DNA from 2 places in the Streptomyces sp. NPDC046379 genome. Region 2 is predicted to be linked to the other one. Evidence: predicted binding sites of a transcription regulator. Region 2 holds the regulator's gene; the other holds the start of a gene.

Region 1 (14,470 bases), on a different contig from region 2:
GGTCCTTGGAGAACGACTTGCGGTCGCCGCGGGACTGCATGGCCCCGAGCGAGCCCATGCCGCGGTACGACTTGAACTGCTTGCCGTTGATGAACATCAGCTCGCCCGGCGACTCCTCGCAGCCCGCGAGCAGGGAGCCGAGCATCACCGTGTCGGCGCCCGCGACGAGGGCCTTGGCGATGTCGCCGGAGTACTGCAGACCACCGTCGCCGATCACCGGGACGCCGGCCGCGCGGGCGGCGAGGGCGGCCTCGTAGATGGCGGTGACCTGGGGGACGCCGACGCCGGCGACCACGCGGGTCGTGCAGATCGAGCCGGGGCCCACGCCCACCTTGATGCCGTCCGCGCCCGCGTCGACCAGGGCCTGGGCGCCGTCGCGGGTGGCGACGTTGCCGCCGATGACGTCGACGCCGGCGGAGTTGGACTTGATCTTGGCGACCATGTCGCCGACCAGCCGGGAGTGGCCGTGCGCGGTGTCCACGACGATGAAGTCGACGCCGGCCTCGATCAGTGCCTGGGCGCGCTCGTAGGCGTCGCCGGCCACGCCGACCGCCGCGCCGACGATGAGGCGGCCCTCGGCGTCCTTGGCGGCGTTCGGGTACTTCTCGGCCTTGACGAAGTCCTTGACCGTGATCAGGCCCTTGAGGACGCCGTCGTCGTCGACCAGCGGCAGCTTCTCGATCTTGTGCTTGCGCAGCAGTTCCACGGCGTCCGTGCCGGAGATCCCGACCTTGCCGGTGACCAGCGGCATCGGCGTCATGACCTCGCGCACCCGGCGGGTGCGGTCGGTCTCGAAGGCCATGTCGCGGTTGGTGACGATGCCGAGCAGCTTCTTGTCGCCGTCGGTGACCGGGACGCCGCTGATGCGGAACTTGGCGCACAGCGCGTCCGCCTCGGCGAGCGTGGCGTCGGGGTGGATGGTGATCGGGTCGGTGACCATGCCTGACTCGGACCGCTTCACCAGGTCGACCTGGTTGGCCTGGTCCTCGATGGACAGGTTGCGGTGCAGGACGCCGACGCCGCCCTGGCGGGCCATCGCGATCGCCATGCGCGACTCGGTGACCTTGTCCATGGCGGCGGACAGCAGCGGGATGTTCACCCGCACGTTCTTGGAGACGTACGAGGCGGTGTCGATCTCGTCGGGTGCCATGTCCGACGGGCCCGGCAGCAGCAGCACGTCGTCGTAGGTCAGCCCGAGGGTCGCGAATTTGTCGGGCACTCCGTCGACGTTGGCAGTCATGACACCTTCCCCAAATGGCCTTGCTCGGTGCGGACGCCCATGCTAACGGGAAGCGGAGGTGTCCCATTCCACGGTCGCGGGCGGCGTCCGCCTTCGTGTGTTCGTACGACGGCTCGGTCCGTTCGTCCGGCGGACCGGGCGAACCCGGCGCATCGCCGCCGTCTTCCTACTGTTCGGCCAGCGCGCGCAGCCGGCTCAGCGCCCTGTGCTGTGCAACCCGCACGGCCCCGGGTGACATTCCCAACATCTGGCCCGTCTCCTCGGCCGTGAGGCCCACCGCGATGCGCAGCAGCAGCAGCTCGCGCTGGTTCTCGGGGAGGTTGGCCAGCAGTTTCTTGGCCCATTCGGCGTCGCTGCTGAGCAGCGCCCGCTCCTCGGGGCCCAGCGAGTCGTCGGGCCGCTCCGGCATCTCGTCCGAGGGCACCGCCGTGGAGCCCGGGTGCCGCATCGCCGCCCGCTGGAGGTCGGCCACCTTGTGCGCGGCGATCGCGAAGACGAACGCCTCGAAGGGGCGCCCGGTGTCCCGGTAGCGCGGCAGGGCGAGGAGGACGGCGACGCAGACCTCCTGGGCGAGGTCCTCGACGAAGTGGCGCGCGTCGCCGGGGAGCCGGGACAGGCGTGTACGGCAGTAGCGCAGCGCCAGGGGATGGACATGGGCGAGCAGGTCGTGCGTCGCCTGCTCGTCTCCGTCGACCGCGCGGTGGACGAGCGCGCCGAAAGGGCCTGGGGCCGTGGCCGCCGCCTCGTCGTCACGCATCGGCCCATGGTGCCCTGCGGCCGACTGCTCCGCGGCACCGCCTCCGTTGTTGTGCACCGAAGCGTTATGAGCAGGTGCGCCGGAACTCATCCCCTGCGCCCTCCCCTTCCGCTCGACCGACTCGTCCCCGAGGAACTCCACACCTCAAGGATGCGGCATCCGCCGCGAAACGAGCAGCGGGTACCCGACGGACCCTGGCACGGGCCACCCAAGACCGCGCCCCACCTGGGGCGCGGCCCGCGTCCTACGGCCGGCCGGCGCGTGCCGTTCGTCCGGAGCGGGCCGTGGGGCTCCGATTCCGTCCGGAACGGGCGCGGGAGCCTCGGCTCCCTTCCGGAGCGGGCCGCGGGAGCCGGGCTCCCTACCGGCCCCGGCGAGCGGGACCCGGTGTGCAGCCGCAAGGCGGAGGGGAATGTCGGACCGGACCCCGTGTCCGCGGCATGATCCGGACGACGGCCCTCAGCGCACCAGGCCCCACCGGAAGCCGAGCGCCACCGCGTGCGCACGGTCCGAGGCGCCGAGCTTCTTGAAGAGGCGGCGGGCGTGGGTCTTGACGGTGTCCTCGGAGAGGAACAGCTCACGGCCGATCTCGGCGTTGGAGCGGCCGTGGCTCATGCCCTCCAGCACCTGGATCTCCCGCGCGGTGAGCGTCGGGGCGGCGCCCATCTCGGCGGAGCGCAGCCGGCGCGGGGCGAGCCGCCAGGTCGGGTCGGCGAGCGCCTGCGTCACCGTGGCGCGCAGCTCGGCGCGCGAGGCGTCCTTGTGCAGGTAGCCGCGGGCGCCGGCGGCCACCGCGAGGGCCACGCCGTCCAGGTCCTCGGCGACGGTGAGCATGATGATGCGGGCGCCGGGGTCGGCGGACAGCAGGCGCCGCACGGTCTCGACGCCGCCCAGTCCGGGCATGCGCACGTCCATCAGGATGAGGTCGGACCGGTCGGCGCCCCAGCGGCGGAGGACTTCCTCGCCGTTGGCCGCCGTCGTCACACGCTCGACGCCGGGCACGGTCGCGACCGCGCGACGGAGCGCCTCTCGGGCAAGCGGGGAGTCGTCGCAGACGAGGACGGAAGTCATGGCCGCCCTCCGCAGCTGATGCGCGTCACCTTGAGCCTCCAGGCTGGTACGGAATCGTCACCTGTGCGGTCGACCGGCTCGGACGGCTGCCCGAGCGTTTGAGTTCTCAACCGCCTCCGCACTCTCAACGACGGTCACTCGAAAGAGTTACGGGGCTGTACACCGTCTTCGGCACTCTACGTGAGGGGCCGCACACGGTGCAGACACGCGCATCGGACCCTCAACCTTTCATCACAACCCATGCCCCATTCAGACCCATTTCTTCCCATCCACTGGTGTCTGAGGCTAGATTCGCAATGAGTCATATTTTCATCTCCTTAGATCGTAGTTGTACGGTCGTGGGCACCGTATCCGCTCAGCACGGCTGCAAGGGGTCACGCAATGGCAGATTTCTCCCGCCTTCCCGGACCGAACGCGGACCTGTGGGACTGGCAGCTCCTGGCTGCGTGCCGCGGGGTGGACAGCTCGCTCTTCTTCCATCCGGAGGGCGAGCGCGGGGCGGCTCGGAGCGCTCGCGAGAACTCGGCCAAAGAGGTCTGCATGAGGTGCCCGGTCCGCGCGCAGTGCGCCGCGCACGCGCTGGCGGTGCGCGAGCCGTACGGCGTCTGGGGCGGGCTGACCGAGGACGAGCGCGAGGAGCTCATGGGGCGGGCCAGGCACCGTCTGGTGTCGGCGTCGCCCACCGGGGGAACAGCCGCCTCGAACGACTGAAGGAACGTTTCTGCATCAACTTCCCGCATCAACTTCCCGAATCGACTTTGCGCATCGACTTTCCGCATCGACGCCGGACGCCGGCACGGCGGAACACGTCGATAGCGCGCAGCACAGGACGGGCCACCTCGCCGTCGGACAGCCGACGACGGACGGTGGACCACGCACGCGAACGCACGCGAACCACGCACTGAACCGGACACGGTGAAACCACGCACGGTGAACCACACACGATCAGGACGGCCCCGATGACACAGCCGACGCCGGTCAGCGCGCGGCGGCCCGCGCCAGCTCGTCCAGGGTGGCCGCGACCGCCGGCACCCGGGCCAGGTCGGGCAGGGTGAGGGCGACGATCTCCCGCCGTACGGCCGGTTCCAGCGTGAGCGCACACGCCCCGCGCGGCCGTACCGACTCGACGGCGAGCTGGGGCAGCACGGCCACCCCGAGTCCCGCGCCCACCAGTCCGACGACCGCCGGGTAGTCGTCGGTCGCGAAGTCGATGCGGGGCGTGAACCCCGCGCGGGCGCACACCTCCACCAACTGGCCGCGGCAGCGCGGGCAGCCGGCGATCCACGGCTCGCCTGCGAGTTCCCCGATGGCCACGGTCCCGGCCTCGGCGAGCGGGTGCCGTTCGGGCACCATCCCCACCAGCCGGTCGACGAGCAGCGGCCGTACGACGAGGTCCTCCCACTCGTCCGCAGCGGTCTCCCCCGCGCCCGGCGCGCCCGGCGCGCCACCCGCGCCCTCGTAGCGGAACGCGAGCGCGATGTCGCAGTCCCCGTCCCGCAGCATCGTCACCGACGCGGGCGGTTCGGCCTCCTCCAGCGAGACCCGGGTTCCGGGGTGCGCGGCGCGCAGGGCGGCGAGCGCGGCCGGCACCAGCGTGGAGCTGCCGCTGGGGAAGGACACCAGCCGCACCCGGCCGGCGCGCAGCCCGGCGATGGCGGCGACCTCCTCCTCGGCGGCGGTGAGCCCGGCGAGGATGCCGGAGGCGTGCCGCACGAGGGCCTCGCCCGCCTGGGTGAGGCGCATCTCGCGGCCGGTACGGACGAGCAGCGGGGTGCCGACGGACGCCTCCAGGGCCTTCATCTGCTGGCTGACGGCGGGCTGGGTGCAGCCCAGCTCGCGTCCGGCCGCCGAGAAGGAACCGGTCGCGGCGACGGCGCGCAGCACACGGAGATGACGGGCTTCGATCACCCCTCGAGCCTACGAGACCCCGGTCACTACCCTTGGCCCATGACAACGGCTCTGATTACGGGATCGACCGCGGGGATCGGCGCCGCCTTCGCACGGCGGCTCGCGGCTGACGGGCACGACCTGGTGCTGGTGGCCAGGGACACCAAGCGGCTGCGCGAGCAGGCCACCGAGCTGCACGACCGGCACGGCGTCGAGGCGGAGGTGCTGACCGCGGACCTGGCCACGGACGAGGGCATCGAGGCGGTGGCGGCCCGGCTGGGCGACCGCCGCAGCCCGGTCGACCTGCTGATCAACAACGCGGGCTTCGGCAACAAGGGCCGTTTCCTCGACGTGACCATGGCCGACGAGCTGCGGATGCTGAAGGTGCACTGCGAGGCGGTGCTGCGGCTGACCTCGGCGGCGGCGGAGGCGATGCGCGAGCGGGGGCGCGGCGGTGTGGTGAACGTCGCCTCGGTCGCGGCGTTCGTGCCGCGCGGCACGTACGGGGCGTCGAAGGCGTGGGTCGTGCAGTTCACCCAGGGCGTGGCGCGGGACCTGGCGGGCAGCGGGGTGCGGCTGATGGCGCTGTGCCCGGGCTTCGTGCGCACGGAGTTCCACCGGCGGGCCGGGATGGGCACGGACAACATCCCGGGCTGGATGTGGCTGGACGCCGACAAGCTCGTCGCCGCGGCGCTGGCGGATCTGGCGCGCGGGAAGACGGTGTCGATTCCCGACCCGCGGTACAAGGCGCTGATGGGCGTGGTGAAGGTCGTGCCGCGGGGCCTGCTGGGCGGCATCTCGTCGCGGACGGGGCGCAAGTACGGGCCGCAGTAGCGGTCGCGGGCCGGGCCCGGAGTAGGACAATGGGGCTGTTCGACCGGACCCAGGGGGGCCGGAGGCGGCACCATGACATTCGTACAGGTCATCGACTGCAAGACCAGCCGGTTCGACGAGATGAACCGGCTGATGGACACCTGGGTGGAACAGACCAGGGGCAAGCGCACCGCGACGCACAGCGTGATCGGAAAGGACCGGTCCGACGCGTCGCACTTCATCGAGATCGTGGAGTTCCCCTCGTACGAGGAGGCGATGCGCAACTCCAACCTGCCGGAGACCGACCGGATCTTCCGGGAGATGGTCGCGCTCTGCGAGGAGATGCCCACGTTCACCGATCTGGACGTGGTGCGCGACGAACAGCTCTACGCGCTCACGGTGCGGCGGTTCTTCGAGGTGATCGCCACGGCGGGCGAGCTGCCGCCGATGGACGACCTGGTCGCCGACCACTACCACGACCACGACCCGGCCAACGAGCAGGACACCGTCGGCCGCGAGGCGATGCGGCGCGAGATGGAGGGCTGGCGGTCGGCCTTCGACTTCACGTTCTCCGTCGAGGACCTGATCGCCCAGGGCGACCGCGTGTGCGCCCGCTGGTTCTGGAAGGGCACCCACAAGGGCGACTTCCTCGGCATCCCGCCCACGGGCCGCGAGGCCACCATGACCGGCACGACCATCTTCCGCTGCGCCGGCGACGGCCTGATCACCGAGGCGTGGTGGGAGTACGACCGGCTGGGGCTGATGGGCCAACTGGGGGCTTTGGAAGGGCTGGAGCGATAGGAGAGGGGCGGAAACCGGGGCAGGCCACCGGTTCCCGACAGAGCCCCGGCCCGCCGGCAGTGGGTCGCCGTCGCGCATCGGGAAGTGGTGTCCACGGCACCTTGCGGGGCAGCAGGAGTGGAGGGCTTGTCCCGGGCCGATGGGTGCCGTGGGCGCTGTGCCGGTGAGGGTGGGGAGGGTCGGGCTGTGTTCGAGGGCTTCGAGACCGATCGGGTTGCCGTCGATGGGGCGTCGATCTTCGTTCGCCACGGTGGGGAAGGACCGCCGGTGGTGCTGCTGCACGGTCATCCCCGGACGTCCGCGACCTGGCATCGCGTCGCTCCGCTGCTCGTCCGGCGCGGTTTCACCGTCGTCTGTCCCGATCTTCGGGGGTACGGCCGGTCCACGGGTCCGGCGCCCACCGCGGACCACGCGGGGTACTCCAAGCGGGCCGTCGCCGGCGACGTGGTCGAGGTGATGCGCTCCCTGGGCCATGCCCGGTTCGCGCTCGCCGGGCACGACCGCGGAGGCAGTGTCGCGCTGCGTCTCGCGCTCGACCGCCCCGACGCCGTCTCGCGGGTGGCCCTGATCGACTGTCTGCCTCTCACGGAACACCTGTCCCGCATCACGGCCGAGTTCGCCACGCAGTGGTGGCACTGGTTCTTCTTCGCCCAGCCGGACATCCCCGAGCGGGTCATCAACGCCGATCCGGACAGCTGGTACCACGGCGATCCCCGGAGCATGGGGCAGGAGAATTACGACGAGTGGCGCACGGCGACGAGAAATCCCGCCGTGGTGCGGGCGATGCTGGAGGACTACCGGGCCGGCCTCACCATTGACCGGCGGCACGAGGAGGAGGACCGCGCCGCCGGGACACGGATCCGGTGCCCGGCACTGATCCTCTGGTCGCTCCGCGACGACCTCGAGGACCTGTACGGCGACCCGGTGAAGATCTGGCGCCAGTGGGCCCCGGACGTACGCGGCCACGGCATCGATGCCGGCCACCATGTGGCCGAAGAAGCCCCCGAAGCACTCGCGTCCTCCCTTGCGGGCTTCTTCGCCGGGTGACGTCGGCAAGGGTCCCCTGTGTCCTCGGTGGACGTCGAGGGGCGGGCGGCTGGTCGCCGTCCGCCCCTCCATCGTCGTGTCAGCCGCGCGCGGCCATCCTGACGAACGCGGTCCATCCGTCGACGCCGACGGAAAGAAGCGCCCTCTCCGGCTGCTTGGAGTCCCTGACCACGACGGCCGTACCGGCGTCCGCGACCTCGACGCAGTCGCCGCCGCTGCCTGAGCTGTAGCTGCTCTTGAACCAACTCAGCCCGTCAGCGGCAGACTTGGTGCTGCTTGCCTTCATAGCTCTCCCAACAGCTTCTCGATGAAGGCCAGGGACTCCCGGGGAGTCAGCGCCTGCGCTCGCAGAACGCCGTACGTCGCCTCCAGCGGGCCGACCTTCCCTGGCACGGAGTGCAGGACGCTCGAGTCCTGCATCTCCATGTACGCCATCCTGCGCTGCTTCTCCGAGTGGATCAATGTGAAGGGCCCGCCGAGTCCCGCATGTTCCTCGCGGTCCGTCGGCATGATCTGCAGCTCGACGTTGCGCTGGTGCCCGTACACGAGGAGTTGTTCCAGCTGACCGCGGAGGACCTCGCGGCCGCCGAGGGGCCGGCGCAGGACGTGCTCCTCGATGACGAAGCTGAGCAGCGGTGCGGGGCGCCGCTCGAAGAGCCGCTTGCGCTCCATGCGCGCGGCGACACGCTGTTCCACGACCTCCTCGTCCAGCAGCGGGCGCCACATGGAGAAGACCGCCCGCGCGTACTCCTCGGTCTGCAACAGGCCCTTGATCACATGGCTGTCGTAGGCGTGCAGCTCGACCGCCTCGGCCTCCAGCTGTACGTAGCGGCGGAAGAACGTCGGGTACCGGGCCCGGTCCACCTCCTCCTTCATCACCACCAGCACGCCCCGTGCCCCGACCTCCCGGTCCACCGCGTCGATGAGTTCGGGCTTCGGGATCCGCCTCCCCTGTTCCACGGCCGCGATCTGCGCCTCGCTGTACCCGACCCGCTCGCCCAACTGCGCCCGCGTGAGCCCGGCCGCTTCGCGCAGCAGCTTCATCTGGCGGCCGAAGCAGCGCAGAAAAAGCGCGCTCGCGTCCGGCTCCGCCTCGCCCACACCCGAGTCCGCACCCACGTCCATGCCGTGCCGTCCCTTGCCGTCGGACCATCACTCTCCGTGGCGGGAGACTAGGCCGCCGCCGCGTCAACGGCCCGCGGAATCCGGCAGGTTGATTCGTACGGGTGAACGCAGCCCGGGACGGTCGCCCATGCCTGCCGCCGGATATTCGTCTACTCCGTTGTGCCTCCATCCACTACGGCAGGTTCCTGCAGTCCACGACCCGGATGCGCCTGGCGCAGCCGCCGCCGGGCGGCCCGAACACGGCCGAGGTGATCAAGACGGAGGAGAAGGGGACCGACGTCCACATCGCCGCGCACATGCTCCGGGACGCCTTCCGCAAGGACTGCGACCTGGTCGTGCTGGTCAGCAATGACAGCGATCTGTGCGAGCCGCTGCGCATGGTCAAGGAGGAGTTCGGCGTGGACATCGGCATCCTCAACCCGTTCGACCGGCCGAGCCGGTGGTTGCGACAGGTCGAGCCGTCGTTCATGAAGCCGATCCGGGCGGGCGCCGCTCGGGACTCGCAGTTGCCCGACCCCGTGCCGCTGGGCAACGGCAGGGAGGTGCGCCGGCCCAAGGAGTGGGTCTGAGACACCCGGCAAGAGCAGAGGCCCGCCATGTCTCCGTGGCGGGCCTCGCGCCTGCTCGCCGCGACGAGCAGGGGGTTCTCGACCAAGCTGACAGATCAGTAGAGCCCTACCAAGCGGTACGGTGCGCAGCCCCCGCTCCGGGCGGTCACGCGGGGCGACCCGCCCGACAGGGAACCGCGCCGCCGCTCGTGCGGAGAGCGCGGTGCGCGGCGGGACATGACGAAGCCCGGCGCCCCCGGAGTCCTGGGGCGCCGGGCCGACGTCCACCACTACCGGTGAACGGTGAGCGTCAGTGCGAGTGGCCGTGGCTGTGGCCGTGGCCCGCGTCGGCCGGCTCCTCTTCCTTCTTCTCGACGACCAGGGTCTCGGTCGTCAGGAGGAGGGAGGCGATGGAGGCGGCGTTCTCCAGGGCGGAGCGGGTGACCTTGACCGGGTCGATGACGCCGGCCTTGATCAGGTCGCCGTACTCGCCGGTCGCGGCGTTGAAGCCCTGGCCCTTGTCCAGCTCGGCGACCTTGGAGGTGATGACGTAGCCCTCCAGGCCGGCGTTCTCGGCGATCCAGCGCAGCGGCTCGACGGCCGCCTTGCGGACCACGGAGACGCCGGTGGCCTCGTCGCCGGTCTTGCCGAGGTTGCCCTCGAGGATCTTGACGGCGTGGACCAGCGCGGAACCGCCACCGGAGACGATGCCCTCCTCGACCGCGGCGCGGGTCGCGGAGATGGCGTCCTCCAGACGGTGCTTCTTCTCCTTCAGCTCCACCTCGGTGGCGGCGCCGACCTTGATCACGCACACGCCGCCGGCCAGCTTCGCGAGGCGCTCCTGGAGCTTCTCGCGGTCCCAGTCGGAGTCGGTGTTCTCGATCTCGGCCTTGATCTGCGCGACGCGGCCCTGCACGTCCTCGGACTTGCCGGCGCCGTCGACGATCGTGGTGTCGTCCTTGGTGACGGTGACGCGGCGGGCGGTGCCGAGCACGTCCAGACCGACCTGGTCGAGCTTGAGGCCGACCTCCTCGGAGATGACCGTGGCGCCGGTGAGGACCGCCATGTCCTGCAGCATCGCCTTGCGGCGGTCGCCGAAGCCGGGGGCCTTGACGGCGGTGGCGTTGAAGGTGCCGCGGATCTTGTTCACCACGAGGGTGGAGAGGGCCTCGCCCTCGACGTCCTCGGCGATGATCAGCAGCGGCTTGGAGGCGTTCGTCTGGATGATCTTCTCCAGCAGCGGCAGGAGGTCCGCGATGGCGGAGATCTTGCCCTGGTGGATGAGGATGTACGGCTCGTCGAGGACGGCCTCCATGCGCTCCTGGTCCGTCACGAAGTACGGCGACAGGTAGCCCTTGTCGAAGGCCATGCCCTCGGTGAAGTCCAGCTCCAGACCGAAGGTGTTGGACTCCTCGACGGTGATGACGCCGTCCTTGCCGACCTTGTCCATCGCCTCGGCGATCAGCTCGCCGACCTGCTGGTCCTGGGCGGACAGCGCGGCCACGGCGGCGATGTCGGACTTCTCGTCGATCGGGCGGGCCGAGGCGAGCAGGTCGTCCGAGACCGCCTTGACGGCGGCGTCGATGCCCTTCTTCAGGGCGGCCGGGGAGGCGCCCGCGGCGACGTTCTTCAGGCCCTCGCGGACCAGCGCCTGGGCCAGGACCGTGGCGGTGGTGGTGCCGTCGCCCGCGATGTCGTTGGTCTTGGTCGCCACCTCCTTGACGAGCTGGGCGCCGAGGTTCTCGTACGGGTCCTCGATCTCGACCTCGCGGGCGATCGTGACACCGTCGTTGGTGATGGTGGGAGCGCCGAACTTCTTGTCGATGACGACGTTGCGGCCCTTGGGGCCGATCGTCACCTTCACCGTGTCGGCGAGCTTGTTGACGCCGCGCTCGAGGGCGCGACGGGCGTCCTCGTCGAACTTCAGGATCTTCGCCATGGCAGCGGGAGCCCTCTCGGAAAGTCAGGGGTAAAGAAACTGCGCCCCGGGCGCCCGGCTTCTTATGGGTCGCGGGGGGCCAGGGGCGCAGCTGGAAGCAAAGGTGCCTCGGGTGGTGCCGGGTGAACTACTTCTCGATGATCGCGAGCACGTCGCGGGCCGAGAGGACGAGGTACTCCTCGCCGTTGTACTTCACCTCGGTGCCGCCGTACTTGCTGTAGAGCACGACGTCGCCGACGGAGACGTCGAGCGGAAGGCGGTTGCCGTCCTCGAAGCGGCCCGGGCCCACGGCCAGGACGACGCCCTCCTGGGGCTTCTCCTTGGCGGTGTCCGGAATGACCAGGCCAGAGGCCGTGGTCTGCTCGGCGTCCAGCGGCTGGACCACAATGCGGTCCTCGAGCGGCTTGATGGCAACCTTGGAGCTGGCGGTCGTCACGATCCGACCTCCCCCTTCGGAGATCTCACGGGGTTAACTGTCTGAGGTGGCGACCAGGTCGATCCGTCGTCGCGGGTGCCGGACCTGCCCGTCGCGTTGTTGGCACTCTCCTGGGGGGAGTGCCAGACCTGAGACTATGACTGCGGTTAGCACTCGGTCAAGCGGAGTGCCAATGCCGTGCGGCGCGTCGCGGGGTTCCCGGGCGACCGACGGCTTCTCGGACGCCCTGCGTTCGCGCTCGCGTCGACCTGGAGGCCGCCTTCGGTGTCACCTCACGTAGTCCTCCAGGCGGGCCACCCTCAGCCCCGCCCTCCGGATCTCGCGCAGAAGCGATCTGGTGCGTTCGTGCAGGGGCGGGGACGCGGCGTCCGCCGACGGGAGGGTGACGACGTCGCCGGGGCGGAGGCGGGCCGGGGCGGAGCGGAAGGCCAGGGTGTCGGACGGCATCGTGGCGCGCCACAGGACGACCGCCGTGATGCCGCAGTCGGCCGCCGCGCGCAGGGTGGTGCGGTCGTAGGCGCCGTGCGGCGGGCGGAAGAGGTGCGGTCGGACGCCGAAGCGGGCGCGGAGTTTGCGTTGCTGGCCGCAGATCTCGGCGCGCTGGCCGGCGTAGGGCAGGCCGCGCAGGGCGGTGTGGTCGAGGGTGTGGTTCTGGAGGGTCGCGCCGACCGCGCGCAGGCGGGCGAAGTGGGCGTAGCCCGGGCCCACGACGCTGTCCGTGAGGAACATGCTGACGGGCAGCCGCAGTTCGCGGACCATGGCGACGAAGCGGGGGTCCTTCTCCGCGCCGTCGTCGTAGGTCAGGAAGACGACCGGATCGCGGGTGGGGACGTGGTCGACCACCGGGGGCAGGCGCCGGTGGCCCGCCGGGTGGTCGCCGCGCGCGGGGCGGCCGTCGGGGGCGACGGGCTGGGTGCAGCCGCACAGGAGGGCCAGGAGCAGCACGGCCGCCCGCCGGCGGTGGCTCACAGGTAGTCCTCCAGGCGGCCCACCGCGTAGCCCTCGGCCGTGACCTTGTCGAGGAAGCGGCGGATCATGTCGGGCATGGTGCCCTTCCAGTCGTCGCGGCCCCGGAAGTGGCTGAGGACGATGTCGCCCGGGCGCAGCCGGCGGTCCCATTCGCGGTAGTCCCAGCGGTCGGCGAAGACCTCCTCGTTCCAAAGGGGGACGTGGGTGATGCCGCAGGACTTGGCGGCGCGCAGGGTGTCCCGGTTGTAGTTGCCGAAGGGCGGGCGGAAGAGGGCGGGGCGCTTGCCGTAGCGCTTCTCGATGACGTCCTGCATGCCGCAGATCTCGCGCTTCTGCTCGGCGTACGACAGTCCGGGCAGGTAGGGGTGGCGCAGGGTGTGGTTGTGCAGGGCGACGCCGCCGGACTGCATCCGCTTGAAGTAGCCGTAGTCCTCCTTGACCAGGTAGTCGCTGAGGAAGGCGCTGTAGGGGACGCGCAGTTCGCGCATCATGCGCAGGAACTCGGGGTCCTTCTCCGCGCCGTCGTCGATGGTGAGGAAGACGACCTTGCGGTCGGTGGGGACGGTGGTGAAGACCGGCGGCAGGTTCAGCTCGCGGTGGTCGTCGACCTCGAAGCCCTCGCGGGTCCTGATCAGCGGCTTCCTGGCCGGGGGCGCGGGGGCGCGCAGGGGGACGCGTTTCAGGTTCCAGCGCCTGGCGGCGGCCGCGCGGACCGTGTGCTCGGCCTGGAGGCGGCCCGCGTAGGCGTCGAGCGCGCGGGCGGGCGGGGCCTTCAGGGGCGCCTGCCGGCCCGGGGCGGGGGCCGGGCCCACCTCGGCGTCCCCGGCGCCTCCGGGCGCGCAGCCGGCGGCGATGGCCGCGCCGGCGAAGGCGGCGATCGCGGCCCTCACCGCCGTACGCCGTGCCCTCTTTTTGTCATTTTGTACGACTACTCCCATGCCGTCGGATCCTCGCAGCCGCCGCCCCCGGCACCCGCCCGACACCGCCGCCGGAGGCGCACCATCCACCGACTGGCCGACAATGACCCGGTGACCGACCTTCTCGCCCCGCTGCTGACCCCCGAAGGCCGTGCCCTCCTCGACGAGGTGCGCGGCACGGACCCCGCACAGGAACTCGCCGTCGCCACCCGGCTGCGGCGCGAGCACCCCGCCGAGCTGGTGTCGGCGGCGCTCGGGCAGGCGCGGCTGCGGCAGCGGGCGGCGGCGAAGTTCGGGGCGGAGGACGCCGGGCGGATGTTCTTCACGCCCAACGGGGTGGAGCAGTCGACGCGGGCGAGCGTGGCCGCGTACCGGGCGGGCCGGATGAGGGAGCTGGGCGTGACCTCCGTCGCCGACCTGTGCTGCGGGATCGGGAGCGACGCGATCGCCCTCGCGCGGGCGGGCATCCGGGTGCTCGCCGTCGACCGGGACCCGCTGACGGCCGCGGCGGCGCGGGCCAACGCCGAGGCGCTGGGGCTCGCCGACCTGATCGAGGTGCGCGAGGCCGACGTCACCGAGGTCGACACGGCCCCGTACGACGCCGTGTTCGTGGACCCGGCGCGGCGCGGCGGGCGTGGGCGGATCTTCGACCCGGAGGCCTACTCGCCCCCGCTGTCCTGGGCCGTCCGGGCCGCCGCCGCTGCCCCGCACGCCGCGCTGAAGGTCGCCCCCGGCATCCCGCACGAGGCCGTCCCCGACGCCGCCGAGGCGGAGTGGATCTCGGACGGCGGGGACGTGAAGGAGGCGGTGCTGTGGTTCGGCACCGAGCCGGGGCTGATCCGCGCCACCCTCCTGCCCGGCCCGCGCTCCCTGCGCTCCCGCGCACTGCCCGACCCGCCCGTGCGCCCCGTCGGCCGCTA
Region 2 (14,470 bases):
CCTCGGCGTCGAGGCGCTGCTGGACAAGGTCGTCGCCGAGATCCCGGCGCCGGTCGGCGTCAAGGACGCGCCCGCCCGCGCCATGATCTTCGACTCGGTGTACGACTCGTACCGCGGCGTGGTGACGTACGTCCGTGTCATCGACGGCCAGCTCAACAAGCGCGAGCGCATCCGCATGATGTCGACGAACGCGACGCACGAGCTGCTGGAGATCGGCACCAACTCGCCCGAGATGCTCCCGGCCGACGGCCTGGGCGTCGGCGAGGTGGGCTACCTCATCACCGGCGTGAAGGACGTCCGCCAGTCCAAGGTCGGCGACACCGTCACCAGCATGCACAAGGGCGCGACCGAGGCCCTCGGCGGGTACAAGGACCCCAAGCCGATGGTCTTCTCCGGCCTGTATCCGCTGGACGGCTCGGACTACCCGGAGCTGCGCGAGGCCCTGGACAAGCTCCAGCTCAACGACGCCGCCCTGGTCTACGAGCCGGAGACCTCCGCGGCCCTCGGCTTCGGCTTCCGTGTCGGCTTCCTCGGCCTGCTGCACCTGGACGTGATCCGGGAGCGGCTGGAGCGCGAGTTCGGGCTCGACCTGATCGCCACCGCGCCCAACGTCGTCTACCAGGTGACGATGGAGGACGGCGAGGAGATCACCGTCACCAACCCGAGCGAGTTCCCCGAGGGGAAGATCGCGGAGGTGCACGAGCCGGTCGTGCGGGCGACGATCCTCGCGCCCACCGAGTTCATCGGCGCGATCATGGAGCTGTGCCAGACCCGGCGCGGCACCCTGCTCGGCATGGACTACCTCTCCGAGGACCGCGTGGAGATCCGCTACACGCTGCCGCTCGCGGAGATCGTCTTCGACTTCTTCGACCAGCTGAAGTCCAAGACCCGCGGCTACGCCTCGCTGGACTACGAGCCCACCGGCGAGCAGGCCTCCAGCCTGGTCAAGGTGGACATCCTGCTGCACGGCGACAAGGTGGACGCGTTCTCCGCGATCACCCACAAGGACCAGGCGTACGCGTACGGCGTGCGGCTCGTCGCCAAGCTCAAGGAACTCATCCCGCGGCAGAACTTCGAGGTGCCGGTGCAGGCCGCCATCGGCTCCCGGGTGATCGCCCGCGAGACCATCCGCGCCATCCGCAAGGACGTCCTCGCCAAGTGCTACGGCGGTGACATCTCCCGTAAGCGGAAGCTGCTGGAGAAGCAGAAGGAGGGCAAGAAGCGGATGAAGATGGTGGGTTCCGTGGAAGTTCCGCAGGAGGCCTTCATCGCGGTCCTGTCCAGCGACGACAGCGCGGGTTCGGGCAAGGGCAAGAAGTAACCCCAGATCACGGGGCCCGGCCCCGGCAAAGCGGACGATACGGGGCCCGTCGTACGAAAGTGCGGCGGGCCCCGGCGCGTTTCACGGGCGCGGTCCGTGCGAAGTGAGCGGGCGCGGGCTCTTACGCGCGGGCCGGTCGGGCTCTACTCTGTCCCTGCCCGCTAGTTACTCGCGAGTTAAACAACGGCTCGTGAGTGAACACAGCCGTGCCCCCAGCCAGCGAAATCCGCAGCGAAGACGTACCTGTAGACGTATCGAGACCCTGTACACGTACCAAGACCCTGTACACGCACCGAGACCCTGTAGACGTGCAGGACCCGAAGACGTACCGAGACGCCTGAACCGCACCGAACGCCTGAACCCCGCACCGAACGCCTGAACCGCACCGAGCCAGCCGCAACGTCGCGGGCCCCGGAGGATGTCGTGAGCGACACACAGACCCTGATCGAGAACCGTCCGCCGTCCGTCGCGGGCCTCTTCCTGGAGCGCGTGGCGGCCACGCCGGACGCCGAGGCGTACCGCTACCCCGTGCCCGCCGCCTCCGGCCAGGGCCCGGACGACTGGAAGTCGCTGACCTGGGCGCAGGCCGCCGAGCGCGTGTACGCCATCGCGGCCGGGCTGATCGAGCTGGGCGTCCGGCCGGAGGAGCGGGTCGCGCTGGCAGCCGCCACCCGGATCGAGTGGATCCTCGCCGACCTCGGCATCATGTGCGCGGGCGCCGCGACCACCACGATCTACCCGCAGACCAACGCGGAGGAGTCGGCGTACATCCTCGCCGACTCCGGCAGCCGCGTGCTCATCGCGGAGAACGCCGAACAGCTCGCCAAGGCGCAGGAGAAGCGGGGCGAGCTGCCCGAGCTGACGCACGTCGTCGTCATGGACGGCGCGGGCGTCGGGACCGGTGACGGGGTGCTCACCCTCGCCGAGCTGGAGGCCCGCGGCGCGGCCCGGCTGGAGAAGGACGCCGAGCTGGTCGAGGAGCGGGTCGGCGCGATCGCCCGGGACCAGCTCGCCACCCTCATCTATACCTCCGGCACCACCGGCCGGCCCAAGGGCGTGCGCCTGCCGCACGACAACTGGTCCTACATGGCCAAGGCCATCGCCGCGACCGGGCTGGTCGGCCCGGACGACGTGCAGTACCTGTGGCTGCCGCTCGCCCACGTCTTCGGCAAGGTGCTCACCTCCGGACAGATCGAGGTCGGCCACGTCACCGCCGTCGACGGCCGGGTCGACAAGATCATCGAGAACCTGCCGGTGGTGCAGCCGACGTACATGGCGGCCGTGCCGCGCATCTTCGAGAAGGTCTACAACGGCGTCGCAGCCAAGGCCCGCGCGGGCGGCGCGGCCAAGTACAAGATCTTCCAGTGGGCGGCCGGGGTCGCCCGCGAGTACGCCAAGGTCACCCAGGACAACTTCCGCCGCACCGGCACCGCCTCCGCCCCCTTCGGGCTGAACGCCAAGCACAAGGTCGCCGACGCCCTCGTCTACTCCAAGCTGCGGGAGGCCTTCGGCGGGCGGCTGCGCGCCTGCGTGTCCGGCTCGGTCGCCCTCGCGCCCGAGATCGGCTACTTCTTCTCCGGCGCCGGCATCCACATCCTCGAGGGCTACGGCCTCACCGAGTCCTCCGCGGCCTCCTTCGTCAACCCCGGCGAGGCCTACCGCACCGGCACGGTCGGCAAGCCGCTGCCCGGCACCGAGGTGCGCATCGCCGAGGACGGCGAGATCCTGCTGCGCGGCCCCGGCATCATGGAGGGCTACCACGGGCTGCCGGAGAAGACCGCCGAGGTGCTGGAGCCGGACGGCTGGTTCCACACCGGCGACATCGGCGAGCTGTCCCCGGACGGCTATCTGCGCATCACCGACCGCAAGAAGGACCTGTTCAAGACGTCCGGCGGGAAGTACGTCGCGCCGACCGAGATCGAGGGGTCGTTCAAGGCGATCTGCCCGTTCGTCTCCAACATCCTCGTCCACGGCGCCGACCGGAACTTCTGCACCGCGCTGATCGCGCTGGACGAGGTGGCGATCATGGGCTGGGCGAAGGAGCACGGCCTGGAGGGCAAGTCGTACGCCGAGGTCGTGGCGGCGCCGGCCACGGTCGAGATGGTCGACGGCTATGTGCAGCGGCTCAACGCCGGACTCCAGCGGTGGCAGACCGTCAAGAAGTTCCGGCTGCTGCCGCGCGACCTCGACATCGAGCACGGCGAGATCACGCCGAGCCTGAAGCTGAAGCGGCCGGTGGTGGAGCGGGAGTACCGGCATCTGCTGGACGAGATGTACGCCGGCACGCGGGAGGCCTAGACGCCGGACGCCGACGCCGGGCGGCGGACGCCCGGCGTCGGAACACCGGTGGGGGCGCGGGGGCGCATGTGCGGTGCGCCCCCGCGCCCCGTGTGCGTCCGGCGCCTGTGACGCACAGCGGTCGTTTCCGTCCTTCTTCGACCTACTTCGAGCTTCTTCGAGCACGCGCCTACCACTGTTCTCGCTCATCGCGGCCCACTTCGGTAACTCGTCGCTTATGGACGAGGCCGGTCTGTCACCCTGACGGCATCGACCTCGGGGTCATCGACCGAACCTCTCGGGGAGTTGCAGATGGGGGCCATTCCGGTGCAACGGGAGACCGTTTCCCGTCCCTGCGACGCGCCTGCGTACGCCGGCGCCGCTTCCGCACACCCCGGCGCGCAGGTGCACGCCACCTTCAACGGAAGCTCCCTCGCGCCGGGCGCCGCCCGTGGGCTGCTGCGCGCGGCGTTCAAGGAGTGGGCCGACCTCGGCCTGCCCGGCGCCGAGCGCCTCACCGACCGGCAGGCCCAGGACGCCCTGGTGGTCGTCAGCGAGCTGGTGACCAACGCGGTGGTGCACGCCGGCACCGACGTGGAACTGGTGTGCCGCATGGAGCCGGGCTCCGGCGCGGTCGTCCTGGAGGTGTGCGACCACCACCCCTCGCGCGCGCCCCGGGACGCCGCGGCGGCGCCGACCGGCCCCGACGCGCGGGAGTACGGCCGGGGCCTGCGGCTGATCACCGCGTTGTGCGAGGCGTGGGGCGTCACCTACCGGCGGGACGCCAAGACGGTGTGGGCGCGCGTGTCCGACGGCCCAGGCACGCCGGCCGAGGCGCACCCCACCGCGCCGAGCGCGTTCGCCGGGGCGGAACTGCTCGCCCCCGCCCCCTGCCGCGCCGAGCGCGACCGGGACTGGCTCGGGCGGGGCGCCCTCTCCTTCCTGGCCGAGGCCTCCGACCTGCTCGCCGGCCAGCTGGACGAGGACCTGGTCGCCTCCCTCACCGGCCAGCTGATCGTCCCGCGCCTGGCCGACTGGTGCGCGGTCTGGCTGGAGGACGAGGCCCTCGGCGGCCGCTCCGCCGGCTCGTCCGGCGTCCGCCTGGCCCGCGTCTGGCACACCAGCGAGGACCGTACGGAGGACCTGCGCCGGGCACTGGAGAAGGAACCGCCGCAGAGCCCGGACGCCTTCGCGCCGGGCCCGATGCAGTACCCGTGGCCGGAGCTGCCGGACCCGTCCCACCCCTCTCGCCTGCCGGACCCGTTCCATCCGTCGTACCCGTCCGGCCTGTCGTACCCGTCCGGCCCACAGGCCCTGCCTTTCGGCCTTCAGGCCCCGCCCTCCGCCCTGGCGGCCCTGCCGGTCCCGTCGGCCTCGCAGGTCCCTTCGTACCGGCGGGAAGAGCACACCGCTCGCGCCGGCCGACCGGCCGCCAACCCTCGCTCGGGCGCCGCCTCCGCTGACGTCGCGCCCTCGGTGGACCCCGGCTGCCAACCGGCCGCCGGCCTCCGCTCGGGCGCCGCCCTCGCTGACGCCGGGCTCCCGGCCGCCCCCGTCCGCCCGCCGTCCGCCGCGTACGTCCCCGGGGACGTCAGCACGCCGGACACCGGCGGCCTCCCCGCCGGGCCGGCGGAGACGCCGGAGGGCTCGGCAGCGGGCCGTTCGGGAGGCCGGGGCGGGGTCGGCGGCGCGGAGGGGGAGGCGTCCGCGTCGGCCCTGGGCGGGCCGGCGGGTGTTCGCGCGGCCGGGGTGCCGAGCGGTGCGACCTCCGGGCGGTCGGCGCCGGCGGAGGGCTTCCGGGGTGGTGCCGGTGGTGGGGCGGGCGCGGAGGGCGCGTCGGTGGCGGGCGGATCGGCGGACGACCGTCCGGGGGAGGGTGCGGTCGGGGCGTCGGGCCCGGTGACCGGTGGCCCGGTGGGCGACGGCGGTCCCTCGGTGGGTGCCGGTGGCGAGGCGGGCGTGAGGTCGACGTCGCCGGGGGGTGGGCCGGTGCCGGCCGGTCGGACCGGGGGCGCCGGCGGCGTCGGGGACGAGGGCGTGGCAGTGGCGCCGGGTGGGTCGGCGCCCGCCCGCCCCGCCGGGGGCGGCGAGGGTGCGGCCGGGTCGTCGGACGGGCCGGGGGCCGTCCGCTCCGGTCACCCGGTGACCGGGCGTCCGAGCCCCGCGGGTGCTTCCCCCCGCGGCGCCGGAGGCGAGCCGGTGACGGCCCGGTCGGCCTCACCGGCGGAGGGGACCGCACACGTCCGTCCGACCCGCGGTGACGCGCCGGGCGGGCCGGACGCGGCCGGGGCACCGGTCGGCGCGCCCCCGGGCGGCGCCGCGCTCGCGTATCCGCTCGTCGCCGGCGGGCGGCCGCTCGGGACGCTGGTCATCGGGCGGGGCGGGGTGCCGCGGTTCCCGGACGAGATCACCGGCCTCGTGGAGGACCTCGGCCGACGGGTCGCCCTCGCCATCGGGGCCGCCCGGCAGTACGCCCGCCAGGCCACCATCAGCGCCGTGCTCCAGCGCGGCCTGCTCCCCGGGGCCGTCGCCGAGATCCCCGGCGTGCGCAGCGCCCTGGTCTACGAGCCCCGCGACAAGGGCGGCCCCAGCGGCGACTTCTACGACGTCTTCCCGGCCGGCCACGGCCGCTGGGGGTTCGCCCTCGGGGACGTCCAGGGCAAGGGCCCCGAGGCCGCCGTCGTCATCGGGCTCGCCCGGCCCTGGCTGCGGCTGCTCGCCCGCGAGGGCTACGGCGTCGCCGACGTCCTGGACCGCCTCAACCAGCTCCTCCTCGACGACGCCACCGAGGCCGCCGACGCCGCCGCCCGCGCCCTCGCCGGACCGTCCGGCCCCGGGGAGGGCCCGCAGACCCGCTTCCTCTCCCTCCTCTACGGCGAACTGGTCCCCTTCGACGGCGGCGTCCACTGCACCCTCGCCTCCGCCGGCCACCCCCTCCCGCTGCTCCTGCGCCCCGACGGCGACGTCCGCGCGGTCGTGCGACCCCAGACGCTGCTCGGCGTCGTGGAGGACGAGACGTACACCAGCGAGACCTTCGAGCTGTGGCCCGGCGACAGCCTGCTCTGCGTCACCGACGGCGTCACCGAGCGGCGCAGCGGCTCACGCCAGTTCGACGACGAGGACGGCCTCGCGACCGCGCTGGCCGGCTGCGCCGGACTGGACGCCGGGCTGATCGCCGAGCGGGTCCGCCGACTGGTGCACGAGTTCGGGGACAGGCCGCCGGAGGACGACCTGGCGCTGCTGGTCCTGCAGGCGCAGTAACGACCGGCGGCGGTGCGGGACAATGGAGACATGCCTTCCGCACTCCCCGACGGCGAGCCCGTCCCCGACGACGGCTCGCTGCCCCCGGACGCCCTGGCCGGCGCCGCGGAGCGTCCCCTCGGGTTCTATCTGCACGTCCCCTACTGCGCGACCCGCTGCGGCTACTGCGACTTCAACACGTACACCGCCACCGAACTGCGCGGCACCGGGGGCGCCCTCGCCTCCCGCGAGAACTACGCCGACACCCTGATCGACGAGATCCGCCTCGCCCGCAAGGTCCTCGGCGACGACCCGCGCGAGGTGAGCACGGTGTTCGTCGGCGGCGGCACGCCGACCCTGCTGGCGGCCGGGGACCTCGTACGGATGCTGGGGGCGATCCGGGAGGAGTTCGGGCTGGCGGCGGACGCCGAGGTCACCACGGAGGCGAACCCGGAGTCCGTCGACCCCGCCTACCTCGCGGCCCTGCGCCACGGCGGCTTCAACCGGATCTCCTTCGGCATGCAGAGCGCCCGGCAGCACGTCCTGCGCGTCCTGGACCGCACCCACACCCCCGGCCGCCCCGAGGCCTGCGTCGCCGAGGCCCGCGCGGCCGGATTCGACCACGTCAACCTGGACCTGATCTACGGCACCCCGGGCGAGTCCGACGACGACTGGCGGGCCTCCCTCGACGCGGCCCTCGGCGCCGGACCCGACCACGTCTCCGCCTACGCCCTGATCGTCGAGGAGGGCACCCGGCTCGCCCGACGCATCCGCCGCGGCGAGATCCCGGCGACCGACGACGACGTCCACGCCGACCGCTACCTGATCGCCGAGGAGACCCTGACCGCGGCCGGATTCGACTGGTACGAGGTGTCCAACTGGGCCGCCTCCGACGCCGGGCGCTGTCTGCACAACGAGCTGTACTGGCGCGGCGCCGACTGGTGGGGCGCCGGACCGGGGGCGCACAGCCACGTCGGGGGTGTGCGCTGGTGGAACGTCAAGCATCCCGGGGCGTACGCGGGGGCCCTAGCGGCGGGCCGTTCGCCGGGTGCCGGGCGCGAGATCCTGAGCGCCGAGGACCGACGGGTCGAGCGCGTCCTGCTGGAGCTGCGGCTGCGTGAGGGCGTCCCCCTGTCCCTGCTGCGCGACCAGGGCCTCGCCGCCGCCCGCCGGGCCCTGTCGGAGGGGCTGCTGCGGGAGGGGCCGTACGCCGAGGGCCGCGCGGCGCTCACCCTGCGGGGCCGGCTGCTGGCGGACGCGGTGGTCAGGGATCTCGTCGACTGATCACTCCGGCGGGTGAAGCGGTGCGGGACGGGCACAACATGATCGTTGCCGATGTCCAGGACCAGGTTCCGCCACAGCGCTGGGCCCGCCTGCGGACGCAGGACGTCGACATCGCCGACGAGGCCAGTGAGCCGGTTCCCGACCTTGTGGTACTGGCGCGTGATCTCCTGCCGCAGGGGGGACGGCTGCTGCCGTGTCAGCTGGTCACGATGGCCGTGGAAGTCGTCTCCGAATCAAGCGTCCACCAGGACTACGTGGTCGAACGGTCGGTCTACGCGGCGGGAGGGATTCCCGCCCACCTCGTCATCGACCCGGTCATGGCCCAGTGAGTCCTGCTGACGAAGCCCGAAGGCCAGGGCGAGGACGCCGACTACCGGAGTCGGGAGATCGTCAAGTTCGGTGACCGGGTGCCGTTGGAAGCCCTGGGGACCGAGTTGGACACGGGCGACTTCGGCACCTTCCACGGTGTCAGAGCTCACCGCTGTCCGTGACGAAGTCGATCAGCTCCTCCACCCGCCCCAGCAGCTCCGGCTCCAGGTCCTTGTAGGACCCCACCCGGGCCAGGATCGCCTGCCACACCGCGCCCGTGTTCTCCGGCCAGCCCAGCGCCCGGCACACCCCCGTCTTCCAGTCCTGGCCGTGCGGCACGCGCGGCCACGCCTCGATGCCGACGGACGACGGCTTCACCGCCTCCCAGATGTCGATGTACGGGTGGCCCACCACCAGGGCGTGCTCGCTCGTCACCGACTGTGCGATCCGCCACTCCTTCGAGCCCGGCACCAGATGGTCCACCAGGACGCCGAGCCGGGCGTCCGGGCCGGGGCCGAATTCGGCCACGATCGCGGGCAGGTCGTCCACGCCCTCCAGGTACTCCACGACCACGCCCTCGATGCGCAGGTCGTCGCCCCACACCTTCTCCACCAGCTCGGCGTCGTGCCGGCCCTCGACATAGATCCGCCCGGCCCGGGCCACCCGCGCGCGGGCGCCGGGGACGGCGACCGAACCGGAGGCGGTGCGGGCGGGACGCACCGGCGCCTGGGCCGTGGGCCGTACGAGGGTCACCGTGCGGCCCTCCAGGAGGAAGCCGCGGGGCTCCAGCGGGAACACCCGGTGCTTGCCGAAGCGGTCCTCCAGCGTCACCGTGCCCGCCTCGCAGCGGATCACCGCCCCGCAGAAACCGGTGCCCGCCTCCTCCACCACCAGGCCGGGCTCCGCCGGCACCTCGGGCACGGGCTTCGGCTTCTTCCACGGCGGGGTCAGGTCCGGAGAGTACTGGCGCATTCGAACGACGATAGGAGAACCCCCGCGGCCGTCACGGCGACACGCCGAAACGCGCCGCCAGGGCGTCCCGCTGGCGCCGGACGAACGCCGCGTCCACCGGCGCCCCGTGACCGGGCACGTACACCGCGTCCTCGCCCCCGAGGTCCAGCAGCCGGTCCAGCGCGGCCGGCCAGCGCGACGGCACCGCGTCCGGGCCGGCCTGCGGCTCGTCGGACTCCTCGACCAGGTCGCCGCAGAAGACGATCTCCGGGTCGCCCGGCACCAGCACCGCCAGATCGTGGGCGGTGTGCCCGGGGCCGACGTTCGCCAGCAGCACCTGGCGGCCGGGGCCCAGGTCCAGCGTCCACTCGCCGCTGACCAGATGGGCCGGCGCGGTCAGACCGTCCGCCGCCTCCCGGGCCGTCTCCGCGTCCAGGCCGTTGCGCACGGCGTCCGCCCGCAGCTCCTCCCGCCCGCGGGGCGAGGTGAGCGCCGCGTCCACGCCCACCGCGCCGTACACCTGCGCGCCCGCGACCGCCGCCGCCCCGAAGACATGGTCGAAGTGCGGGTGGGTCAGCGCGAGATGGGTCACACGGTGGCCGGCGACCTCCCGCGCCCGCGCGCCCAGCATCGCCCCCTCCGCGAGCCCCGACCCCGCGTCGATCAGCAGCGCGGCGCCCTTCCCGAGCACCAGCCCGGCCGTGCAGTCCCACCCGGGCAGACGCCGCCGGCCGACCCCGGCCGCCACCCGCTCCCACCCCGCCTCTTCCCAAGTCACCGTCATACGGCGACGCTAGCCTCACGTCCCCGGCGGCACGACCCCGGCGGGACCGGCCTTGCCCGGGGCGTACCCGGCAGCCGTACACTGGGCCGGGTAAGGCTGGCACTCGCGTGCGCAGAGTGCCAGGGGGAGCGTCAAGGGGCGAACCGCTGGAGGTGTGCGCGAATGCTCAGTGAACGAAGGCTGCAGGTCCTGCGCGCCATCGTCCAGGACTACGTCGGAACCGAGGAGCCGGTCGGCTCCAAGGCCCTCACCGAACGGCACAGCCTCGGCGTCTCCCCGGCCACCGTCCGCAACGACATGGCGGCCCTGGAGGACGAGGGGTACATCGCGCAGCCGCACACCAGCGCCGGGCGCATCCCCACGGACAAGGGCTACCGCCTCTTCGTCGACAAGCTGGCCGAGGTCAAGCCGCTGACCGCGCCCGAGCGGCGCGCGATCCAGAACTTCCTCGACGGCGCCGTCGACCTCGACGACGTGGTGGCGCGCACGGTGCGGCTGCTGGCGCAGCTCACCCGGCAGGTCGCGGTGGTGCAGTACCCGTCGCTCACGCGGTCGACGGTGCGCCATGTCGAGCTGCTGTCGCTGGCGCCCGCGCGCGTGATGCTGGTGCTGATCACGGACACCGGCCGGGTCGAGCAGCGGGTGATCGACTGCCCGGCGCCGTTCGGCGAGGCGTCCCTGGCGGACCTGCGGGCACGGCTGAACAGCCGCGTCGCGGGGCGCCGGTTCACGGACGTGCCGCAGCTGGTGCAGGATCTGCCGGAGGCCTTCGAGAAGGAGGACCGCGGCACGGTCCAGACGGTGCTCTCCACCCTGCTGGAGACGCTGGTGGAGCGGACCGAGGAGCGGCTGATGATCGGCGGCACCGCCAATCTCACCCGCTTCGGACATGACTTCCCCCTCACCATCCGGCCCGTGCTGGAGGCGCTGGAGGAGCAGGTCGTCCTCCTCAAGTTGCTTGGCGAGGCGAAGGATTCGGGCATGACCGTGCGCATCGGGCACGAGAACGCCCACGAGGGACTCACCTCCACGTCGGTGGTGTCGGTGGGCTACGGTTCGGGCGGCGAGGCAGTCGCCAAACTCGGCGTGGTCGGACCGACCCGCATGGATTACCCGGGAACGATGGGAGCGGTACGAGCGGTGGCACGGTACGTCGGACAGATCCTGGCGGAGTCGTAAGTGGCCACGGACTATTACGCCGTTCTCGGCGTGCGCCGCGACGCGTCGCAGGAAGAGATCAAGAAGGCCTTCCGCAGGCTCGCGCGCGAGCTGCACCCTGACGTCAACCCCGATCCGAAGACGCAGGAGCGGTTCAAGGAGATCAACGCCGCCTACGAGGTGCTCTCGGACCCGCAGAAGAAGCAGGTCTACGACCTCGGCGGCGACCCCCTCTCGCAGGGCGGCGGCGCCGGAGCGGGCGGCTTCGGCGCGGGCGGCTTCGGGAACTTCTCGGACATCATGGACGCGTTCTTCGGCACGGCGTCGCAGCGCGGGCCGCGCTCGCGCACCCGCCGGGGCCAGGACGCGATGATCCGGATCGAGGTGGAGCTGGACGAGGCCGCCTTCGGCACCACCAAGGACCTCCAGGTCGACACGGCCGTCGTGTGCGCCACCTGCAGCGGCGAGGGCGCGGCGCCCGGGACCGCGGCGCAGACGTGCGACATGTGCCGGGGCCGGGGCGAGGTCTCCCAGGTCACGCGCTCGTTCCTGGGCCAGGTCATGACCTCCCGGCCGTGCCCGCAGTGCCAGGGCTTCGGCACCGTCGTGCCGAACCCGTGCCCGGAGTGCGCCGGCGACGGACGCGTCCGCTCCCGCCGCACGCTGACCGTGAAGATTCCGGCCGGCGTCGACAACGGCACCCGGATCCAGCTCGCGGGCGAGGGCGAGGTCGGCCCCGGCGGCGGCCCGGCCGGCGACCTGTACGTCGAGATCCACGAGCTGCCGCACCCGACCTTCCAGCGGCGCGGCGACGACCTGCACTGCACGGTCACGATCCCCATGACGGCGGCGGCCCTCGGCACCAAGGTGCCGCTGGAGACGCTGGACGGCATGGAGGAGGTCGACATCCGGCCCGGCACCCAGTCCGGCCAGTCGATCCCGCTGCACGGCCGCGGCGTCACCCATCTGCGCGGCGGCGGCCGGGGCGACCTGATCGTCCACGTCGAGGTGCAGACCCCCAACAAACTCGACCCGGACCAGGAGCGCCTCCTGCGCGAACTGGCCAAACTGCGGGGTGAGGAACGCCCTCAGGGCCAGTTTCAGCCGGGGCAACAAGGGCTTTTCTCTCGGCTGAAGGATGCGTTCAACGGGCGGTGACGGGGTCGGCGGCGGTCGTCGGGCAGCGTCGGCCGGCTGGGGGGCGGGGCTGCCGGGGGTCCGGGGGCCGTCCCCCGGGTGGGCACGGTCGGCCGGGGCGACAAGGGCTTTTCCCTCGGCTGAAGGATGCGTTCGACGGGCGGTGAACCCACCGGCCGCCCACCGGCCGCGGGCCGCGTGACGGTGGCCCGTGCCAAGGCCAGGCCCGATTCGGTGCCGTCGGGAGGACGTGACACCATGCCGTCATGTCCTCCGCGCTGACCGATCTCTTCCCGCATCCGATCGTGCAGGCCCCCATGGCGGGCGGCGTCTCCGTGCCGCGGCTCGCCGCCGCCGTGTGCGAGGCGGGCGGGCTCGGGTTCCTCGCCGCCGGGTACAAGACGGCCGACGGCGTGTACCAGGAGATCAAGCAGCTGCGGAGCCTCACCTCCCGCCCCTTCGGCGTCAACCTCTTCCTGCCCCAGCCGGAGTACGCCGAGCCCGCGGCGGTGGACGTCTACGCCCAGCAGCTGGCCGGCGAGGCCGCCTGGTACGAGACCGAGCTGGGCGATCCGGACAGCGGCCGCGACGACGGGTTCGACGCCAAGCTCGCCGTGCTGCTGGACGACCCGGTCCCGGTCGTCTCCTTCCACTTCGGCTGCCCGTCCCGCGACGTCCTCGACGCCCTGCGCCGGGCCGGCACCCTCACCCTGGTCACCGCGACCTCCGCCGACGAGGCGCGCGCGGTCGAGCGGGCCGGGGCCGACGCCGTGATCGTGCAGGGCGTGGAGGCCGGCGGACATCAGGGCACCCACCGGGACGTCCCCGAGACCGACGGCTCCGGCCTCGGGCTGCTGTCGCTGATCGCGCAGGTCCGCGAGGCCGTCGGCCTGCCCCTCGTCGCCGCCGGCGGGATCATGCGCGGCAGCCAGATCGCCGCCGTCCTCGCCGCGGGCGCGAGCGCCGCACAGCTGGGCACCGCGTTCCTCGCCACCTCCGAGTCCGGCGCCCACGCCGTGCACAAGGAGGCGCTGACCAACCCCCTGTTCGTGCGCACGGAACTGACCCGCGCCTTCTCCGGCCGCCCCGCCCGCGGCCTGGTCAACCGCTTCATCCGCGAGCACGGCCGCTACGCCCCCGCCGCCTACCCCGAGATCCACCACCTCACCTCGCCGGTCCGCAAGGCCGCCGCGCAGGCGGGGGACGCCCAGGGCATGGCCCTGTGGGCGGGCCAGGGCCACCGGATGGCGCGCGAACTGCCCGCCGGGCAACTGGTGGAGGTGCTGGCGGCCGAGCTGGACGCCGCCCGGTCCGCGCGGGGCGTGCGATGACCGCGCCGGTGTTCGTGGTCGACGGCTTCACCGCGGAAGGCGGCGGGCGGCAGGTCGTGGACGGGCCCGAGGGACGGCACGCCGTCTCCGTGAAGCGGCTGCGGGCCGGCGAGGCCGTCGTCCTCACGGACGGCGCCGGACGCTGGGCCGAGGGAGAGGTCGCCGCGGCCGAGGGCCGGGACCGGCTCGTCGTGGACCTGGGCGAGGTGCGCGAGGAGCCGCCGTGCTCGCCCCGCATCACCGTCGTGCAGGCCCTGCCCAAGGGCGACCGCGGGGAACTCGCCGTGGAGACCATGACCGAGGTCGGCGTCGACGCGATCGTGCCGTGGCAGGCGGCCCGCTGCATCACCCAGTGGAAGGGCGAGCGCGGCGCCAAGGCGCTCGGCAAGTGGCGCGCCACCGCCCGCGAGGCCGGCAAGCAGTCCCGCAGGGTGCGCTTCCCCGAGGTCGCGGAGGCGGCGACGAGCAAGCAGGTCGCCGCGCTGCTGGACGGCGCCGACTTCGCCGCCGTCCTGCACGAGAGCGGCGACACCCCGCTGGCCACCGCCGAACTCCCGGCAGGCGGCAGCATCGTGCTGGTCGTCGGGCCCGAAGGCGGCGTCTCCCCGGACGAGTTGGCCCTGTTCGCCGACGCCGGCGCCCACCCGTACCGCCTCGGCCCCACCGTCCTGCGCACCT

Evidence for each region. Region 2 encodes HrcA, which represses chaperone genes, less so after heat shock. Its sites were predicted from a motif close to TTNGCACTCNGNNNNNCNGAGTGCNAA; they were not measured.
Region 1: groES (co-chaperone GroES) is a predicted target of HrcA. The motif match lies at 11,811-11,837, and genes of this name have one in related genera.

What each region holds. Positions count from the first base shown of each region.
Region 1 is NZ_JBVJFP010000003.1:131,123-145,592, reverse strand. Features, by position in the region: gene guaB (IMP dehydrogenase) at 1-1,240, opposite strand, end outside; gene ACZ6KF_RS07620 (sigma-70 family RNA polymerase sigma factor) at 1,407-1,997, opposite strand; gene ACZ6KF_RS07615 (response regulator transcription factor) at 2,457-3,068, opposite strand; gene ACZ6KF_RS07610 (WhiB family transcriptional regulator) at 3,450-3,779, shown strand; gene ACZ6KF_RS07605 (LysR family transcriptional regulator) at 4,047-4,976, opposite strand; gene ACZ6KF_RS07600 (SDR family NAD(P)-dependent oxidoreductase) at 5,016-5,789, shown strand; gene ACZ6KF_RS07595 (ester cyclase) at 5,862-6,569, shown strand; gene ACZ6KF_RS07590 (alpha/beta fold hydrolase) at 6,756-7,616, shown strand; gene ACZ6KF_RS07585 (DUF397 domain-containing protein) at 7,696-7,902, opposite strand; gene ACZ6KF_RS07580 (helix-turn-helix domain-containing protein) at 7,899-8,741, opposite strand; gene ACZ6KF_RS07575 (NYN domain-containing protein) at 8,945-9,310, shown strand; gene groL (chaperonin GroEL) at 9,600-11,228, opposite strand; gene groES (co-chaperone GroES) at 11,356-11,664, opposite strand; gene ACZ6KF_RS07560 (polysaccharide deacetylase family protein) at 11,932-12,633, opposite strand; gene ACZ6KF_RS07555 (polysaccharide deacetylase family protein) at 12,630-13,571, opposite strand; gene ACZ6KF_RS07550 (THUMP-like domain-containing protein) at 13,662-14,470, shown strand, end outside.
Region 2 is NZ_JBVJFP010000001.1:456,099-470,568, reverse strand. Features, by position in the region: gene lepA (translation elongation factor 4) at 1-1,321, shown strand, start outside; gene ACZ6KF_RS02130 (AMP-dependent synthetase/ligase) at 1,745-3,619, shown strand; gene ACZ6KF_RS02125 (SpoIIE family protein phosphatase) at 3,911-6,859, shown strand; gene hemW (radical SAM family heme chaperone HemW) at 6,890-8,122, shown strand; gene ACZ6KF_RS02115 (Uma2 family endonuclease) at 8,161-8,451, shown strand; gene ACZ6KF_RS02110 (DUF3097 domain-containing protein) at 8,591-9,403, opposite strand; gene ACZ6KF_RS02105 (MBL fold metallo-hydrolase) at 9,435-10,166, opposite strand; gene hrcA (heat-inducible transcriptional repressor HrcA) at 10,329-11,345, shown strand; gene dnaJ (molecular chaperone DnaJ) at 11,346-12,482, shown strand; gene ACZ6KF_RS02090 (nitronate monooxygenase) at 12,728-13,792, shown strand; gene ACZ6KF_RS02085 (16S rRNA (uracil(1498)-N(3))-methyltransferase) at 13,789-14,470, shown strand, end outside.